3 regions of the Peribacillus sp. 05N428 genome follow, and region 2 is predicted to be linked to each of the others. Evidence: predicted binding sites of a transcription regulator. Region 2 holds the regulator's gene; each other region holds the start of a gene.
The links. The regulator LexA, encoded in region 2, represses DNA repair genes until DNA is damaged. The targets are predictions, from matches to a motif close to CGAACATATGTTCG.
Positions count from the first base shown of each region.

Region 1: a site for LexA is predicted at 3,817-3,830, ahead of addB (helicase-exonuclease AddAB subunit AddB). Genes of this name have one in related genera too.
Region 3: a site for LexA is predicted at 2,594-2,607, ahead of AC1DIV_RS15245 (YolD-like family protein). Genes of this name have one in related genera too.

Region 1 covers NZ_JBFTMS010000022.1:19,314-25,332, reverse strand. The annotation lists gene addA (helicase-exonuclease AddAB subunit AddA) at 1-199, opposite strand, end outside; gene addB (helicase-exonuclease AddAB subunit AddB) at 192-3,689, opposite strand; gene lepB (signal peptidase I) at 3,877-4,440, opposite strand; gene AC1DIV_RS18845 (TVP38/TMEM64 family protein) at 4,474-5,088, opposite strand; gene AC1DIV_RS18840 (YhjD family protein) at 5,377-5,745, shown strand.
Region 2 covers NZ_JBFTMS010000014.1:63,716-69,734, forward strand. The annotation lists gene AC1DIV_RS14825 (DUF896 domain-containing protein) at 1-63, opposite strand, end outside; gene AC1DIV_RS14830 (YneB family resolvase-like protein) at 129-785, opposite strand; gene yneA (cell division suppressor protein YneA) at 805-1,116, opposite strand; gene lexA (transcriptional repressor LexA) at 1,272-1,895, shown strand; gene AC1DIV_RS14845 (esterase/lipase family protein) at 2,460-3,992, opposite strand; gene AC1DIV_RS14850 (helix-turn-helix transcriptional regulator) at 4,737-4,961, opposite strand; gene AC1DIV_RS14855 (LexA family protein) at 5,096-5,734, shown strand; gene AC1DIV_RS14860 (DUF2642 domain-containing protein) at 5,977-6,019, shown strand, end outside.
Region 3 covers NZ_JBFTMS010000015.1:26,804-32,822, reverse strand. The annotation lists gene AC1DIV_RS15265 (helix-turn-helix domain-containing protein) at 1-194, shown strand, start outside; gene AC1DIV_RS15260 (DUF5067 domain-containing protein) at 343-918, shown strand; gene AC1DIV_RS15255 (hypothetical protein) at 999-1,247, shown strand; gene AC1DIV_RS15250 (hypothetical protein) at 1,298-2,170, shown strand; gene AC1DIV_RS15245 (YolD-like family protein) at 2,217-2,561, opposite strand; gene AC1DIV_RS15240 (recombinase family protein) at 2,730-3,272, opposite strand; gene AC1DIV_RS15235 (SulP family inorganic anion transporter) at 3,477-4,928, shown strand; gene AC1DIV_RS15230 (universal stress protein) at 4,950-5,369, shown strand; gene AC1DIV_RS15225 (cupin domain-containing protein) at 5,604-6,019, opposite strand, start outside.

The DNA of each region.
Region 1 (6,019 bases), on a different contig from region 2:
CCACGAGCAGTTCATCAACATCGATTGGATCTTCTTCTGAAATGACTTTTTGAATGATCCGATTGACCAGTACCGCTGTTTTCCCTGAACCCGCAGCGGCCGCAACCAGGATGTCCTGATCTTTAGCCCATATTGCCTTCCATTGATCTTCCGTCCAAGTCACGTCTCCTGGCAGAGCAGGAATTTTCGTTTTACTCATCGCTCTCCCCCTCTCCCCTTAATAGCTCAAGAACGTCATTTTGTTTCTTCTGTGCCAAATTCCTGAATTGGTTCTCCTCCAGTGACTGGTCGAATTGGCATACAGATTTAAAGGAACAGAAGGTACACGGCGTTTTTTCCTTTAATTTGTATGGAGTAATATCCACATCACCATCGACCATTCGATCACCAGCTTCCTGATAAATACGGCGCACATGATGATTCAGAAGCGAAAACTCTTCCCTGCTGGCAACTTTGGAAGCCGCCAGGAGCGATCCGTCCTTTTTAAATCCAGCTGGAATGATATCCGACTTACCCGAATTTTCAATATCAAGAGAGGTATCCATCAACTGAATGACATTTGAATGGTCCAGTACAAGTCCATTCATTTTAAAGCTTTTATAAATTTCTTCTTCAATTTTATCCAAACTGAGCATACCCTTTGATTTGACAACGGGATTATGCACATGAAAATACAAAACTCCGGCTGGAATCGCTTCTTTTCCAATCAGCGACTTGGAATGGGTGACGACGATATCTAGGTATGTCAACATTTGCAGCGCGAGTCCATAATATACTTCACTCATGTTCAGTTCCTTTTCACTCGACTTATAATCGAGCACACGCAAATAGACACCCTCATCTTCTTCCGCTTTATCCACTCGGTCGATCCGCCCGATCAATTCCATCTTCGTACCGTTTTTCAATGTAAAAGAAAGTGGCGGCAGCTCGCCATTTTTTCCGAATCCAAGTTCTAATCCGATCGGAGCAAAACCGCTCGCCTTTGCATGTTCACTTAATACGATCGAGGCACGTCCTATCACGTTTTCGAGTTTCCTGCGTAAATAGTGATGGCGGTTCGTACTTAACAAAATCTGATTTTGGAGTTTAGGAGCAAGTCTCTCCACAGCAATTCTGGCCAGCTCCAAGCATTGTTCCGGGGTCAATGTAGACCAAGGAATATCATGTTCCTTCAAGTAATCGGAGATCATTTTCAACGCTCCATGGAACATCTCGCCTATATCCGGGGCATCCAAACGGAAAATCTGCCTTTCCCTCAATTTCAAGCCATGAGCCGCATAATGGGAAAACGGGCAGCTATTGAACATTTCCATCCTGGATACACTCGTAAGAATGCTCTCACCGTATAATTGCTTACTTGTTTCCTCAGTTAATTTCTTTGTCCTATTTTGATAAAAAAGGCTCGATAAAACCTTAGTTGCTGAAGGACCGGCCATTTCATCATCAATAATGGCATTATATACATCCCACCATAGTGAATGGATTGGATAGTTCCTTTTCTTCAGCTGCAATTGGGCAGCCAGGTACGAAAGGGCCACATCATGATTCGCTGCATATTTCACCTGTTCCTCTGCAGGCAGATCGGACGGATCGTTCATATAATACACATCGGAAACGTTAGGCAATACGTCCCTTACCCGTTTCAAATAGGATGAAGGTAAAAGCGCCTTCCCTTCCTCATCGGCAAGCGGATATGATAAATAAAGGGCCTCGGCAGGCGTAGTGAATGCTTTGTACGCTGTGAACTCCTCATCCAGCAGGCGCACTTTCGAACTTGGGGCAACATCAAGTCCACCAGCCAGCAGCACATCACGATCACTATCTGAAAATATCCCGTCAGATACAGCTTTTCCCGGCAGAACCCCTTCGTTCAAACCGATAACAAAAGCTGTCTTCACATCATCCAGGCGGGATAAATCTAGATTAGCGACTAATACTTGGTCAATTGCCGGCGGTACCAAAGAAAATTCAAGAGACTCCAGACCAGCTTCAATGATTACCGCAAACTGTTTCATGGAAAGCTCTTCCCCGCTCAGCAGTTCAACGAATTGGTCCAATAGGTCGACAACCGCATTCCATGTTTGCTCATGCTCTCTTGCCGATACCAAATCACCTGCTTCTTCTGCCTCCAGTTTCAGCTTTTCCAATTTTTCCGGTATATGCAATTCTTCAAGATATAGATAAAGGGCTTCACACAATTCCCTGCCATTAGCAGCCTTTTTAGCCCGTTTTGATAGCTTCAAGATGGGCTCGGTAAATAATTGCTTCATTTCATTCAACTCTTGCTCAAGCATCATTTCCTTATCCGTTTGGTTCCGGTCCTCGAGTTCCAGACCGCGGAATCGCCGGTAGGTCCAACGATCTTTGGACGTCCACCCGCTTCCTTTAATGCCGCGTGCCAGCACATAGTTTTCCAGCTTATCTACCTGTTCACGCATCCGATCGTGGTTTTTTTGCAGCGGAAATAGAAGCTCTGTCTTGATTGCACGAAATACCGGTTCATAACGCCAATAGCCATTGATGATCTCCAAAGTCGAACGAATCAGTTCAATCAGAGGATGATTCAGCATCGTCCGCTTGGAATCGACGAACAAGGGAATTTGATAATCCCGAAAAACGGTTTGTAAAATATCTGCGTATGCTTCCCCGTTACGGACTAAAATCGCAATATCACGGAAACGGTGCTGTCTCTGTCTGACCAGCGACAAGATATCCCGGGCAACTCCTTCAATCTCAGCTCTGCGGTTAACTGCCTGGGCGATCGTTACATCAGGTGACTGCTCAAACGTTCGTGCAGGACGAATGGAAAAATAAGTTTCCAGATGATTCAGCCCCGGACTCTTTCCAAACCTTTCCGATCTTTTTAAGATTCGATCTTCTGAAATCGGTATGCCATTCCTCAATCCAGCCTGATATAGGTGATGATAAAGGTTTCCCGTTTGCCTGAACAATTGCAAATCATCCGGAGCATATTGCCTGTAGGGCTGATCTAACGTCAGCGAGATCGTTACACTCCTGCACAGCTTCATCATTTCTTCAACAATCAATAATTCCTGTGGAGTCAAGCTATAAAAACCATCGATATATATATCCGCATTCCTTATATATGAAGACTCTGACATTTTTTCGATCAGCAAAGTGAAATAATCTTCGGAGTCTAAATATTTATTGACCATTTCATCCTCAAAAGCCTGATAGACCAATTCAAGATCATGCAGTTTATCCTGAATGCCGCTGCCGGCCTGTGAGGTTTCAGCCAAATAGTTTTGAATGTCATCAGGTTGGATGCAATACTGCTTGAACTCAGCCAGCATTAGCTCCATCTGTGCAATGAACCCCTGCTTATCAGCAGATCGACTGAACATCTTTAACTCTTCCTTTTTATCATCCATGATCTTCCGTATCAGCATATTAACGCCAACACTGTCCAGATGCAGCCGGCTCATCCCCCCGGTTTCCTGAAGAACGCGCCAAGCAAGCCTGCTAAAACTGAAAACCTGTGTCCGGATCATTCCGGCAAGGCCTGGTGTTTTAATTAATTTATATTCAGATAGAAACGTCATCTGATCAGGAACGAGGTAGATAATTGGATTTCCTTCGGGATCTTCTGCCAATTTAGAGCGGATTTCGTCCAATATATTCGAAGTTTTCCCTGTACCCGATCTTCCCAGTAAAAAACGGAGTGACATCTCTTTTCCCCCTTACAACATAATATCTAGATCCATCATACCAGAAATACTTTCGTCTTTATGACTAGGTTTCTGTTTCCAATTAGATTTACCTTCTATTATTTTACCGTTTCCCTTAAAAAAACACCAACCGTACGTTCGCGTTTTCCCCAAAAGAAAAAGCCCGCATCATACTCGGGCTTCACAATCACTCACCTGTAAACTTAAAATTGAAATCATTGACCGGCCAATATCGAACATCCACTTTACCGACAACATTTTCTACCGGTATATAACCAAAGTGACGGCTGTCAGCACTTTCAAGACGATTATCACCCATGACAAAAAGCTTGCCCTCCGGAACTTTGGTCATATCCGTCAATTCTTTTAATGTAAAATCACCTGTAAAATCCTGTCCTGGGAAACCTTCCTTGAATTTCTCAAGATAAGGCTCATCCACTTTCTCACCATTTACGTATAGCCAATCATCTTTATAACGAATACGGTCACCTGCAACCCCTATAACCCGCTTAACATAATCTTCTTGTGAATTCGCATGAAAAACAATAATGTCAAAACGGTTGATATCATGAATCTGGTAATTGATTTTATTCACGACAAGTTTATTTCCATCTTCAAGGGTCGGCTGCATCGACTTTCCTTCAACATCATAGCTTGAAAAGAGAAATGTACGGATTAAGATGTAAATAACAAAAGCTATCATCGCTGGTTTTATCCAATCGGATAAAGAATTCTTGTTTGTTTTTTCCATCTAGTTCAACCCCTACTGCATTTATATATTAATTTATTGCCCTTCTTCTCTCTTCATGCTTTTATTTAACCGGACTTCCAGTCTTTTCCCCACATACCATAGGATAAAGATGACGATTCCGATAATGATCGTTCGCACAGGTTTATGAATCAATGATACTAAATCGTAACCTACGAAACTGATCGTAAAAATCATCACCGCCTTCCCTCCAACTACTGCAAGTCCATATTGCAGGGTACTGACTTTTGATAGCCCTGCAACGATATTAACGATAGCCGAAGGTGTAAAAGGGAAGCAGAGCAATATGAACAAAGGCCCGAATCCATGGCTCTCAACCCAAACCATCAACCTCTGCACCTGTTTATGCTTTTGCAAAAATCGGAAAAACCTCATTTGACCATATCTTCTAATAATCCAAAAGATCAAAAAGGACCCCGCTACCGCACCAATCCAAGAAAATAAAAACCCCCACCAGAGACCAAATGCCGTTGCATTGGCAAGCACGAACACCACTAAGGGCAAAAAAGGCAAAAAAGCTTCCAGCATCGGCAGTAAGATCCCGGGAATTGGACCGAATGAGCGATATTGCTGAATAAGTGCCGATATATGATCAAGTGTAAACCACTCACGTATAGTATCCAAATCCATAATTATCTCCCTCGACATGCTGCCATCAAAGCAGCATAAACTTATTAAAAACCGTTTATTTTAGATATATCACTTTCCCCCGAAATTGCAAGAATTATTATCCATATATCTTCATACTTTCCCTATCTCCGGAAAACATAATCTTATTAACGAATATTTCTAGATTTATCAAAACTGCTTGCATAACCACTGAAAATACATTAGGATAAAAACGGAACAAATGTTCTTATTTTTACGGAAGATACATATTAGTATTAAAAACGCGCTATTTAGAAAGGGGCGGTCATGATGACCCGCATTCCAGAAGGTGACCGAAATATGATTGAAAAAGCCATCTACCTCCCTATGGTTATTACAGTCTTAAACCGGGATCTCAAGGTCATCGAAATTAGTCCGTTTAAATTAAAAAGGCCCTATTCGGAGCTAGTCGAACATATTTTAAAAGTGGTTCAAGACGAACTTGCCGAGGTACGGCGCTATTTGCGCAAAGAGAATATTAAGGTTAGTGAAATCAAACGCGATGAATCCTTCACGATGTATTGTTTTTTATATAAAGGATACGAGGAACATCATAATTATTTCAATCCCCGCCTTCGCAACAAAACCGAAGACTTGTTATGTTATTACTTTTTCGAAAAAAAACCCTCAAGGGATTAACGGGTTACAACGGAGCCTTCCGGAAGGATACAAATTCCCTTGGACGTAAAAAGGATGACCATAAAAAAGCACCGCATCTCTCCTGGCATAAAGGTAAGGGAGTCTTTCATGATCAAGATCGATTAGACTCACTTACCTCCATTCCCCTGTTTGAATATTCCATAACATCATAATTTAATTGGCTAGTTCAAACCATGGAGTCATCTCCGTGAAAGATTACTTTTCGATCAAGGCATAACCTATGTAATCAAGTGCATACTGAATATCCTAACAA
Region 2 (6,019 bases):
GCCTTCAGCCTTTGCCTTTTTAGAAAGTACATTTATACGGGCTATTTTTTCTTTTGATAACATAATTTCGCTCCTTCATAATCTGCGGATATTGTCATGGTATTAAAAAAAAAGCGAAATTACAAGTTCTATGATTTACTTTCCTTTGTATTCATTTGATGTTCGAGAAAACGCCTGTTCACAGTAGCCTTAGATACATTGTATCCAAAGCCCCTTAATGTGGCTGCGATTTCTGAGAATGTCAACCCATTGGCACGCAGTTTAATAATTTCTTCAATAGGAATCTCCATACGGTCCCTTCCAGTGGAATTCCTTTGGTTGTGAAGATTTTTTTGAGGACGGTACCCTTTTTCAACGGCTCTCATCATTCCGCGCTTTATTTTAAGATTATGTAGTTTCCTTTGATATTCTTCTACAATGCCCACTATCTGGATGACCATGGCATCCGAATCCGATAACTCCAGCTCCCCATCGTGTGAGAGCGTATAAATTTTCACATCTTCTTTAAGGATGACATGGAAAAGGGCTATTTTGGCATTCCCTCTTCCCAGTCTTGTTTCGTCCTGGATTAAAAGGACTTCAGCTTCTTTGGTTTTAAATAGTTCGAGCATGTCAAAAATGCCATCCCGATTCAACTCATAACCACTTGCCTGTTCTTTTATAATGGAGACAACTTCCACATCCATCTTTTCAGCCAATTTGACTAATTCATCTTCCTGCCTTGCCAATGATGTTTCCTGTGACTCTTTTTCGGTGCTGACCCTACAATAGATTACCGCCTTCATAATACCCTACCTTTACTACTTACTGCTCACTGGCCAAATTCTGGACAAGTTCTTCCCCTTTAACCGGTATGACAATGATTTGTCCAGGTTTTATCGAATCCGCACTGACTCCATTATTCTCTTCTATCCAACCAATGAATTCTTTTTTTGTCAAATTTGTTTCTTCATATTCTTCGGCAATTCCCCATAGGGTGTCACCTTCGCTTACTTCTATAGAAAGGAAATCCTTTTTTTGATCATTGTTCAATGTACAAGAGAATAAAATTGAAAAGATGAATACTGATCCCGCTAATAGAATCGTATAAATATAATTTTTGTATAATTTTTTCATAATAATCCCTCCAAAGCGAATGTTCGTTCGTATGTTATGATCAAATTATAATACGAACGTTTGTTTCAGTCAACAACAAAATTCGAACTTATGTTTGTATAGAGATGGGGGCCATGCTATAATGTAGCAAAGAACATTGGGGAAGAGGTGCACAAATGACAAAACTATCAAAACGGCAGCAAGATATTCTTGATTTCATTAAAGAAGAGGTTCGCCAAAAAGGGTATCCGCCTTCCGTACGGGAGATTGGCGAAGCAGTGGGACTTGCATCAAGTTCAACAGTACACGGACATTTATCCCGCCTGGAAAGTAAAGGCCTTATTAGACGTGACCCAACCAAGCCAAGGGCCATTGAAATAATGAATTTGGAGGAAGCGAACAATATTCCCAAAGCCAATGTCGTGAACGTGCCGTTACTTGGAAAAGTAACAGCGGGCATGCCGATAACAGCTATTGAGAACATTGAAGAATACTTTCCGCTTCCCGAAAGCATGGTTCCACATGATGACCATGTATTCATGCTGGAAATCATGGGTGAAAGTATGATTGAAGCAGGAATTCATGATGGAGATTATGTCATCGTGAAACAACAAAGCAGTGCCAATAATGGAGATATCGTCGTGGCGATGACGGAAGATGATGAAGCCACTGTAAAACGATTCTTTAAGGAACCGGATTACATAAGGCTTCAGCCTGAGAACTCAAATATGGAACCAATTATTTTACGAGATGTTTCGATACTTGGAAAAGTAATAGGCTTATATAGACAAATACACTAAAAGCGCTTCCCGCGCTTTTTTTGTTTGTTTAATTTATGTCCAGAATTCTCTCAATATGCATTTGGAAGAGTAGATATTGAAATATTTTTTAATAGAATCTAGTTTCATGGGAAATTAAACATCCTTTATAACGGATGAAAGTTAGACCATCGCCTTTCTGGTAATATGTACTTTGGAAGAAAGCTCATTGAAATAAAAAAAAGAGGGTTTAAAATCCCCCCTTTACAATTAATTTCACTTTTAACCTTTGGTTCACTTTAATAAGGTTAGATCGACCAAGTCATTCCACCAATATGTCCTGTTTAATTTTCTGGCCATAAGGAGCAATTTGCTTAATGAATGTTTCCTTGCTCATTAGATCTTTCATTACCAAGCATAAATCTTTATTTCCAGGGAACTCACTCCTAAATATATCCACCTAACACCCGTTGAATTAATACTTTTATATAGGAGTACGGCTGTTTACATTGGCGGAATTACCATCTCCCTAGTTACCCGTACCATTTCGCACCTACCTCATATTTCATCAAAAAAATGCCTCCTCAACTAAGAGAAGGCATTTCGCTATTTCTCAATATAGACCGAACGAATCAGCGTCCGGGTTCTTTCGGTACCATCCACATTTTTTTCCTTAACATCTATTGTTACATTATAAACACCTGACTTAGGTACTTCTGGAAGGGTGCCAGTAAAATTTTCAGTATCCATTGCCTTAATTGAGTTTTTTTCACTAATTTCATTACCGGTTTCATCTATCAGATGAACCAAAAATGTTGTACTGATTGGTCTTTTTTTATCATTCATTGGATTCTTTATTAAAAATTTTGCATCTTTTTGCTTAACTTTACCGGCCATACTTAATGTAATGGGATTCTTTTCGTTAAATTGGGCTGTGAACAGGAAGGCGTCTTTTGGCGATTTAGTCTTCATTCGTACTTTCCAGTCACCAATTTCAAGGTTATTTCTGTAGAATGATTGGATGGTTGCACCATTAAAAAAGGAAGTTTCATTTTTGGCTGAATGGACCTTTAAGGAAGGTGAATACTTTTTATTGGATGGAGAAATCAATTCAACCTCGACATCATTTGAGGCTGTATATATGCTTATATTACCTGGGGCCGCTTCATTTACATGGAAGCTTTGTTCGACCCAGACATTTTGTTTCAGGACATCACCCAGAACGGTTTGAGCGAGTGCGGTTGTAATGACATCATCTTCAACTCGTTCTTTATAATTGACATGATATGCAGGAATCCCAGTGGTGGATGTGCTTTTTAAATAGGGTTCAATTCTTGAAAATACAGCTGAGCCAACTCGAATATTGTCGTGATCAAAGTTGGGATCCGTAAATAAATGTGTTGCATAGGGTATTTTTGTACTCCATACATTCACCAGTCCATCATTTTCCCCATATGATGATAAATATTGTCCCCCCATTGATAAGGCTGATAGTACCGGGCCTCTGTTCATACCTGCCACAGTGAAATACAAGTTTTTACGAGAGTTAACATGGTTATCCGTGACAGAACGAAATTCAGCCATTTTACCAACTTGTAAAGAATAAGTTCCCTCATCTTTTTGACCTAATAAGGAACCAAGCCAGCCCGCATACCAGCTATAAGCCAAATCAGCTAGGTGAGAACCATGATGTGGGGAAGCTAAAGTGATCACCCTTCCAACATATTGGTGTGCTCCATAGTGGACTAGAGCCGCTTGGGTGTCTGGGCCCCCTTTGCTGTGAGCTATAATATTTACTTTTTCGCCCCCGAAATGGTTACTGATTTCTGAAAGCATTTGAGCTAATAGCCTTCCATTGGCATATTGGCTCACTGATCCATTTCCAGCTGAATCATGAAGCTGAACAAAAACCGTTTGGTAGCCTGCTTCATACGCTTTGGTATACATATCATTGACGCCATGATATTCCGTTTCACCATACCAGCTGGTTGAACTGCCGTTTTTCCCTTGTACAAACACGATTGGTGGTTTGTTTGTATCAAGATTGGGAGGAATACCTCCAAGAAACCAATCCCCTGGACTGAAAGTTTCGGAGGGCGGTTTCAATTTTCCTGCTGAGGAAATGTCTGGCTTTGCCATAATTAATAGAGTTAGAATGAGGACAAGAAAAACGACATAATTGATTACATTCCTTTTCAAGGGTTATCTCCTCCAATATCATCTGGAATTTTTTTGAACTCATCCAATTATCAATGCCCTCCTTCCATAGCCTTCTTTAGCCTTCATTAATATATAATTGTACTTTTGCATACCATTACCTGCTATCTTCATAAAGATGGGAGAAAAAAACTAGAAGAAGTTTTATTGATAATGGAGAAAAAGTATGAAGATTTGCCTTCCATTCATTTAGGTATGGGGTCTTTTTCATTTTATGAAGACGTGCTTTGAGAGGAAAACATGCTGCCAATTCACGAAAATAGAGTACAAGCCCTTATCCTGCAAAGGATAAGGGCTTGTTCATCCAGATTAACTTTTCCTTCGAATTTGCCATTGTCCATTTGCTCCTATTCATGGTGTTTAGAAGTCCGCCCTATACATTAAGTAAATAATTTTCTTTCACAGCAATTGGCTGACATTTTTGGAATCACTGTATCAATCGTATATTTTCACAAGAAGTTTGGATTTGTACACCTTTTACTACATACAGGTATTTTACAAATGTTCTAATGTCAGCAGCTCCTATGCAACTTCAAAAGAATTAATTTCCCTTTCCTCTTTGTTCCCCTTCTTTCCATCGTTACTTGAATCTTGTCCTATGGAAGTCAGGATTTTATGGATTCAAATGGCCAATCTGTTGAGGAAATGCTTGGTACAATTGAACTTTCAACTACATTTGAAGTGTAGGTCAGGGTCAAAAAAAATGATATCGTCAATCGAGAACCCTACACATTCAGCAAATAAATAAGCCTTATCGATTCGCAAAGGAATCTTATATTGCTCATAGTCAATGTAAGTCCTCTTGGCCATCTTCAGCACTTTAGCCATTTCATCTTGAGTTAATCCTTTATACTTCCTGGCTTGTTTAAGTGTGAACTTAACGCTTGTCATATCTTGTCACCACCTATCTAAAAAAATAATATCACACTTGAAGTATAGTTACCAACAATTTTTCGCAAAATTCACGCACTTTACGTTTACTCACTTTCACTCATAGTGTATATTCAAGTAAGAGGTGAAGAAATATGCACATTGGTGAACGGATTAAAATGTTAAGAAAAGAAAGAAAAATGACACAAGAAGATTTGGCAAATGTATTAAAAGTAGCTCCTACGGCAGTATCAGCTTGGGAATCCGGACGGAATAAACCTTTAATGGATAAATTGAGCATGATGTCCACTTGTTTTGAAATACCGCTATCCCACCTCATTGAAGGAGCGCCTATCGTTAGAAATAATCCTGGAATGGAATTCCTAAATGAAAAGAATGTAAGATTAATTGGTGTCTACGGAAATATCCCTGCTGGAGAGCCTAATTTCACCAACGAATATATAGAAGCCTATATGCCGACATTAAATTCGATGCTTAAATCGGATAAAGAATATTTTTTCCTTAGAGTGAATGGCAATAGCATGAATAAAGAATTCAGAGACGGATCATTGATTCTCGTTGAAAAAACAACCTACCTTGATAACGGGAAAATTGGAGTGGTCTTGATAAATGGACACGATGCTACGGTCAAAAAAGTGAGAATCAATGAAGAAAACATCATACTCACTCCCTGCAGCACGGATCCTTTTTATGAAGAAAAAACCTACAACATAAAAAATGATAGAGTCCGTATTTTAGGAAAAGTGGTTCAAGCCATTAAAATATACGATTAATATCCAACTCGAGGGTTTCATACGGAAAGAAAGTAAAATAAATGAATAATGAGCAGCCATACATAGATTCAATTCATACAGTTTTTATCAACTTAATTGCTGTTGCATTTTAGGTACAAGCCATCATGGTTTGTGCTTTTTAGTATTGTTCTTTTATTTGTCTTTACATAAAATCCTTTTAATTTGTGTCAGCCCATAAAAAAAAAGGCATACCTTACATTAATAAAGGAGTGGAATAATTCATGCGAAATTATCCATATGGAAGCCAAGATAACGTATTTATGC
Region 3 (6,019 bases), on a different contig from region 2:
TTGTTGATTATTCTACTAACAAAAGAGCATTCACAGGTAAACAAGAATTAGAAATAGGCACCAAAGCATTCAAGGAATTTGCTATGAAGGCTAAGAATGGAGTTAAGATGCATAAAGGGCAATTTGCTTACTTCAACGGAATTGTAAACAAGCTTATGAATCATCTTTACTTTGATACTGAATTTATGGATTGATTATCTAACTACTCTCTTTAATCCTTCTTAATTTACATTTGTGATTAACTGGATAAACTAGGAAATTTATCATACAATTAACAAGTGATTTTAAATTAGCTAAATTATTAGGCGTGAAGGTCGATGCTTTATATGAGGAGGATGAAGAATGAAAAAGAAATTTGTTGTATTATTTGTTATGATTTTGCTTACAGCTTGTGGGAAGGACTTGGATACTCAAGATAAAAGCAGTAGTAACGAAACAACAACAGCTGTAACTGCAACTGAGGAAACCACTAAACCAACTATATCGTTTGAGAACGGATCCGTTGAAACTGAAGATTTTAGTTTAGCAATATCTGAAACTAAAGTTATCCAAAGTCCACTGGAAGCTAATCCAGGGTTATTTGTCACTTTTACACTTACAAATAAAACGAAAGATAAAGATATTGTTCCAGATGATACTCTCATGAGTTTACTGGCTCAGCAAGAGAATGGAACATCAAGAATTGATTTAAGTGAAAATTATCATTTTCTTGATGCTTTCGGAAGTGAAGATGATATTGAGACATACAACAAAATGGTTGATTTAGATAATGCCGGTTCAAACGCTTTACTACCTGGCAAAAGTGTTGAATATGTGGCAGCATATGAATTAGACAATGATACTCATGATGTTACTTTTACAGCGATAGATCAAAATACTTTTGAACAAGTCGGAAAGTATATTGTAAAATTGAAATAATATATATTGCCCCTTACTTTATGAGAGGGACTTTCGTTATTTAAAAATTTCCTAATTACAAAAATATTGAGGGAAAAACTATGAATATTAATATCAAAGTTTACTTACATTCAAAAGGAAATAAATTTTTACAGAGTGGAAGCTTTCCTGTGTTAAGTTCTGACTTTAAAAAAGAACCCGATTGGACAGCAGCAATTGCGGCAAACGAGTGGATTCTGCAGATTAAAAACAACTATGCAGCTAGTGAGGATTTTCGAATAGATCAAGTGATTTATAACGAGGATAATGATATTACGGAGTTAGTTGAGAAAGTTAGAACTTTAAGCTGATTTGCCTTTTTTCAACATAATAAATATCCAAATTGCTCTAAGGAGAATATATGAATCTTATTAAAAAGATACCTAAAGGTCTATTCAATATATTAAAATCGTACTTAATTCTATTTATTTTTACTTGTGTATTATATTTAAGAAAGGTATTTAGGCTAATTAAAAGATTCATAAAAAGAATAAAGGAAACGTGGTATATAGGGGCTGTATTACTAATACTAATAACTTTATTGAATTATACAGGGGAATCTTTCAACATAGCTGAATATACAGCAAAATATATTCCAGGGCTAGTAAATACTATTTTGGCTATTTATTTAATAGATTTCTTAAGGATTGAATATGAAAGGAGAAGAGATGTCAACAGGCATTATCTTTTCAATCTTGAACTGAATCGGTTGTCACAAGAAATTAAATTTGCTCTCAGTATTTTTTTTGAAACTACGAACTATAAAGTAGATGAAGAAGAACTTTTAGATATAGTAAACAGGAAAGGTTTTTGGGAAGAAGAGCTTTATAAATTTGGGCATTTCTCATTGGTTGAAAAAGATAAACCAATTAATAGAAATGATTTTTTATATAAAATCTTAAAAATAATAGCAATTAAAAATAAACATTTCATTTCAAGTTATACATCATTTTGTTCTTATAAAGAGTACAAATTAATTCATAACCTATTTAGCATTACAGAGGAGTATTTATATATAGATTATTATGATTTTTCAAGTGAATCTGATCATAATTTATTTTATCTTTTCAATAATTTATTTGAGTATGAAGAAACTGCTGAATCTATATATGATAATAATTGGTTTAGAGATTCAGATATCGAAAATACGTTAAATAGGCAACACAACATAAGAAAAGCGACCATTAAACAGGGATTAAAGTTATTGAAAAAGCAGAATGTCTCATCTCTATAAAGCATTCATAGGTAAGCCCTCTCGTTTGAGAAAGGGCTTTTTTATTTTAATCCTCTACGACCACATCAATAATTTCATCAAACTGGATTTTCTCAAAGGAGCTATCTTTCTTCTGGATTCGTAATTCTTTCGTGACAGGATGAATGTACACACAATAACCATACAATTCTTGTGGATTCCCCTCGTTATGTAATCTAAATCTTATCTGTAAATGATATTCCATTGCATAATGAATGTTGTTTTCAAACTCTTCAACCTGGTATTCATCAAGGACAGGTTTTTTATTTAAAAAATAATCAACCTCACCTTTTTTTTTATTTAAAGCTTTATGTTCTGGCATAATTAATGCTGCCTGCCATTTAACGAGCCCTCTATCACGAATTGTACTCATCAGAAAAATCCCTCCTTTACATTCATTATATACGAACAAACGTTCTCGTAAAAGGCAGAAAAAAATTCCTTCCCTAAATAAGTTCAGGATAGAGAAATGTTGATTTTTTGGACAAATAAAAGAGACCACATATTGTGGTCTTCCTTTATGCCCTATGGAGCTAACGCACTAGTTTTCTAAATAACGATATAAAGTAGATTTACTGATACCTGTTTCATTCTTAATTTCACTTAACGTATATTTTTTACTTTGGTACATATCAATTGCTCTTTGCACATTTTCATCAGGTTTTCGTGGACGACCTGCAATATTCCCTTTTTGTTTCGCTTCATTTAGTCCCTTTTTTGTTTTTTCACTTATTACATTGCTTTGAAATGCAACTAAATGTTGGGCAATCGTAAGAAAGGAATAGCTATTTTTCTTCCTAGTATCAATCTGTTCCGTAAGCGAATGAAGATAGGAACCTTTTGACTCTATTTCCTCCAGTAGCTCCACTAAATGTCGTGTAGAATCAGCAAGTGTAAAGAGATTAGCCACAATAATGACATCACCTGTTTGTAAATTCTTTATCATATTTTTTAATTGGATTCTTTTTTTAGGTGAAGAGTGTTCCTCATTTATAATAATTTCACACTTCGAGTTTTTTAACAGATCCAATTGGTTTTCACAGTTTAAATCCTCGTAATATGGTCTTGTATACCCTATTAACATTATATTTTCTCCTAATTGAATATTAATGATCTTTCCATTACATCATACCATTAATTAGTTCTCTCCAAAAAATAAAAATTAAATTAAAAGTATTAAAAAGGTTCCATTTTGGGACGATTGGTGCTACACTCTTTTTATTGAATTTCTACTTGTGGTTATATTCATAAATAAATATATAGGGTGTGAGAAAAATTGATTGAAAAAATGAGAAAAGAATGGTTTTCAAATGTTAAGAGCGATATACTGGCAGGAATTGTTGTCGCATTAGCCTTAATTCCAGAAGCAATTGCTTTTTCAATTATAGCTGGTGTAGATCCAATGGTCGGGTTATATGCTTCCTTTTGTATAGCCGTAATTATCGCTTTTGTTGGCGGACGACCTGGAATGATTTCTGCTGCAACCGGAGCGATGGCGTTGCTTATGGTTCCTTTAGTAAAAGAACACGGGTTGAACTACTTACTCGCAGCTACTATTTTAACAGGGGTTATCCAAGTTATTTTTGGTGTTTTTAAAGTAGCGAAATTAATGAAGTTCATTCCAAGGGCTGTTATGATTGGCTTTGTAAATGCATTAGCCATCTTAATCTTTATGGCTCAAGTACCTCATTTTTTAGGTATTTCCAATATGACGTACGTTTTTGTGGCTATAACTTTAGTCATTGTTTATGTATTGCCGCGATTTATTAAATCCATCCCAGCCCCATTAATTGCCATCATCGCTTTAACAGTTGTTGCAATTTATGGAAACTTGGACTTACGGACAGTTGGTGATTTAGGTGCTATTACAAGGTCATTACCTGATTTCTTTATTCCAAATGTACCTATTTCATTTGAAACAGTAGCGATCGTTTTCCCTTATTCATTAGCTTTAGCTATCGTAGGTTTATTAGAAACACTCCTCACATCATCAATTGTTGATGATATGACGAATACAGATAGTAATAAAAACAGAGAGGCTAGAGGACAAGGAATCGCTAATATCATTACGGGTTTCTTTGGTGGAATGGCTGGATGTGCGATGATTGGCCAATCCGTTATTAACGTAAAATCAGGTGGACGTGGAAGGCTTTCTACCCTTATTGCTGGTTTGTTCTTAATGTTTTTAATTATTGTATTAGGCGATTTAGTTGTACAAATTCCAATGCCTGTTTTAGTAGGTATTATGATTATGGTATCCATTGGCACATTTGATTGGTCTTCGTTTTCATATTTACGAAAAGCACCAAAAAGTGATGCTACTGTAATGCTTGTAACTGTAATTATTGTTGTATCAACCCACGATTTATCAAAAGGTGTCATTGCTGGGGTTATCCTAAGTGCTATTTTCTTTGTTGCTAAAATATCACGAATAAAAGTGGCTAAAGAAGAACACAAAAATGGATTATTATTTAATGTAGAAGGTCAATTATTTTTTGCTTCTGTTGAAGGGTTTGTCAATTCGTTTGATTTTACTGTCGAAAACCGTAGCGTAGTAATAGATTTTTCAAATTCTCACATTTGGGATGATTCAGCAGTTGGTGCAATCGATAAAGTCGTCATTAAATATCGTGAACAAAATAACAGCGTTACAATTAAAGGTCTAGATTCTGCTAGTAAAAAGATTGTAGATAAACTAGCTATATATAATGATTCCAATAAAAAAATGCCAGCACACTAATTTATTTTCAGAGGTGAAATAATGTATAAGAAAATATTATTAGCATTAGATGGTTCAGAAAATTCAATGCGAGCAACAAAAGAGGCTATAAAAATTGCTTCATTGTCCAGTGAATGCCAGATAGAAGCTGTTTTTGTGGTAGATATCTCAAAGTCCAAAAAAGACATCCTTCATTCTTCTGGGAAAGAAGAATTAGAACTTTCTCGAAGAATGAAACTCCTGCCTGCTGAAGAGCAATTAAAGTTAAATAATATGTCCTATGTAATAAAAATGTTGTACGGTGAACCAGGTCCTTCCATCGTGGATTATGCAAATAAAGAACAATTTGATTTAGTTATAATAGGTAGCAGAGGATTAAATTCACTTCAAGAAATGGTATTAGGTAGTGTGAGCCATAAGGTGGTTAAACGAGTTAAATGTCCTGTCCTTGTAGTGAAATAATTTCTAAGAGCCATAGTAATAAACACAGTTCGATCAAATAGGTCGGACTGTGTCTATTATTATAGAGCTAACCTGCCCCTTTAGTTCATTAAGAAAAACAACAACACCTTTAACAGTGCTTCAAAAAATCCAAGCCCCTACTCAAAGCGAGTAAGGGCTTTTCAATGTATCGCATACCCTATCTATATTCTTTTGCTCTTTTTCTTCATTTCACTTGCTGAAGTATTTTGGATCCTATTGCCATAACCGTTGCCCTTCTTCCGCAGCCAATGCATCTGCTTTGGTAATATGAACAGTACTAAATGGATGGTTAGGAGGAGAATATATCGAGTAAAGTTTTAGCGGAGTATTACCAGTATTGGTTAAATTATGCCATGTGCCAGCAGGTATCATTATTGCATAATCATCATAGACGTTTCTTACAAAGTTTAAATTATCCTGTCTATTACCCATTTGAACAACCCCTTGACCTTGTTCAATACGTAAAAATTGGTCAACGTAAGGGTGCATTTCTAAACCAATATCTTCACCAACTTTAAGACTCATCAATGTAACTTGCAAATGTTTTCCTGTCCATAATGCGGTGCGGTAGGTAGTATTTTGTTTCGTAGCTTCATTGATATTTACTACAAATGGTTTTGTTCCATAAT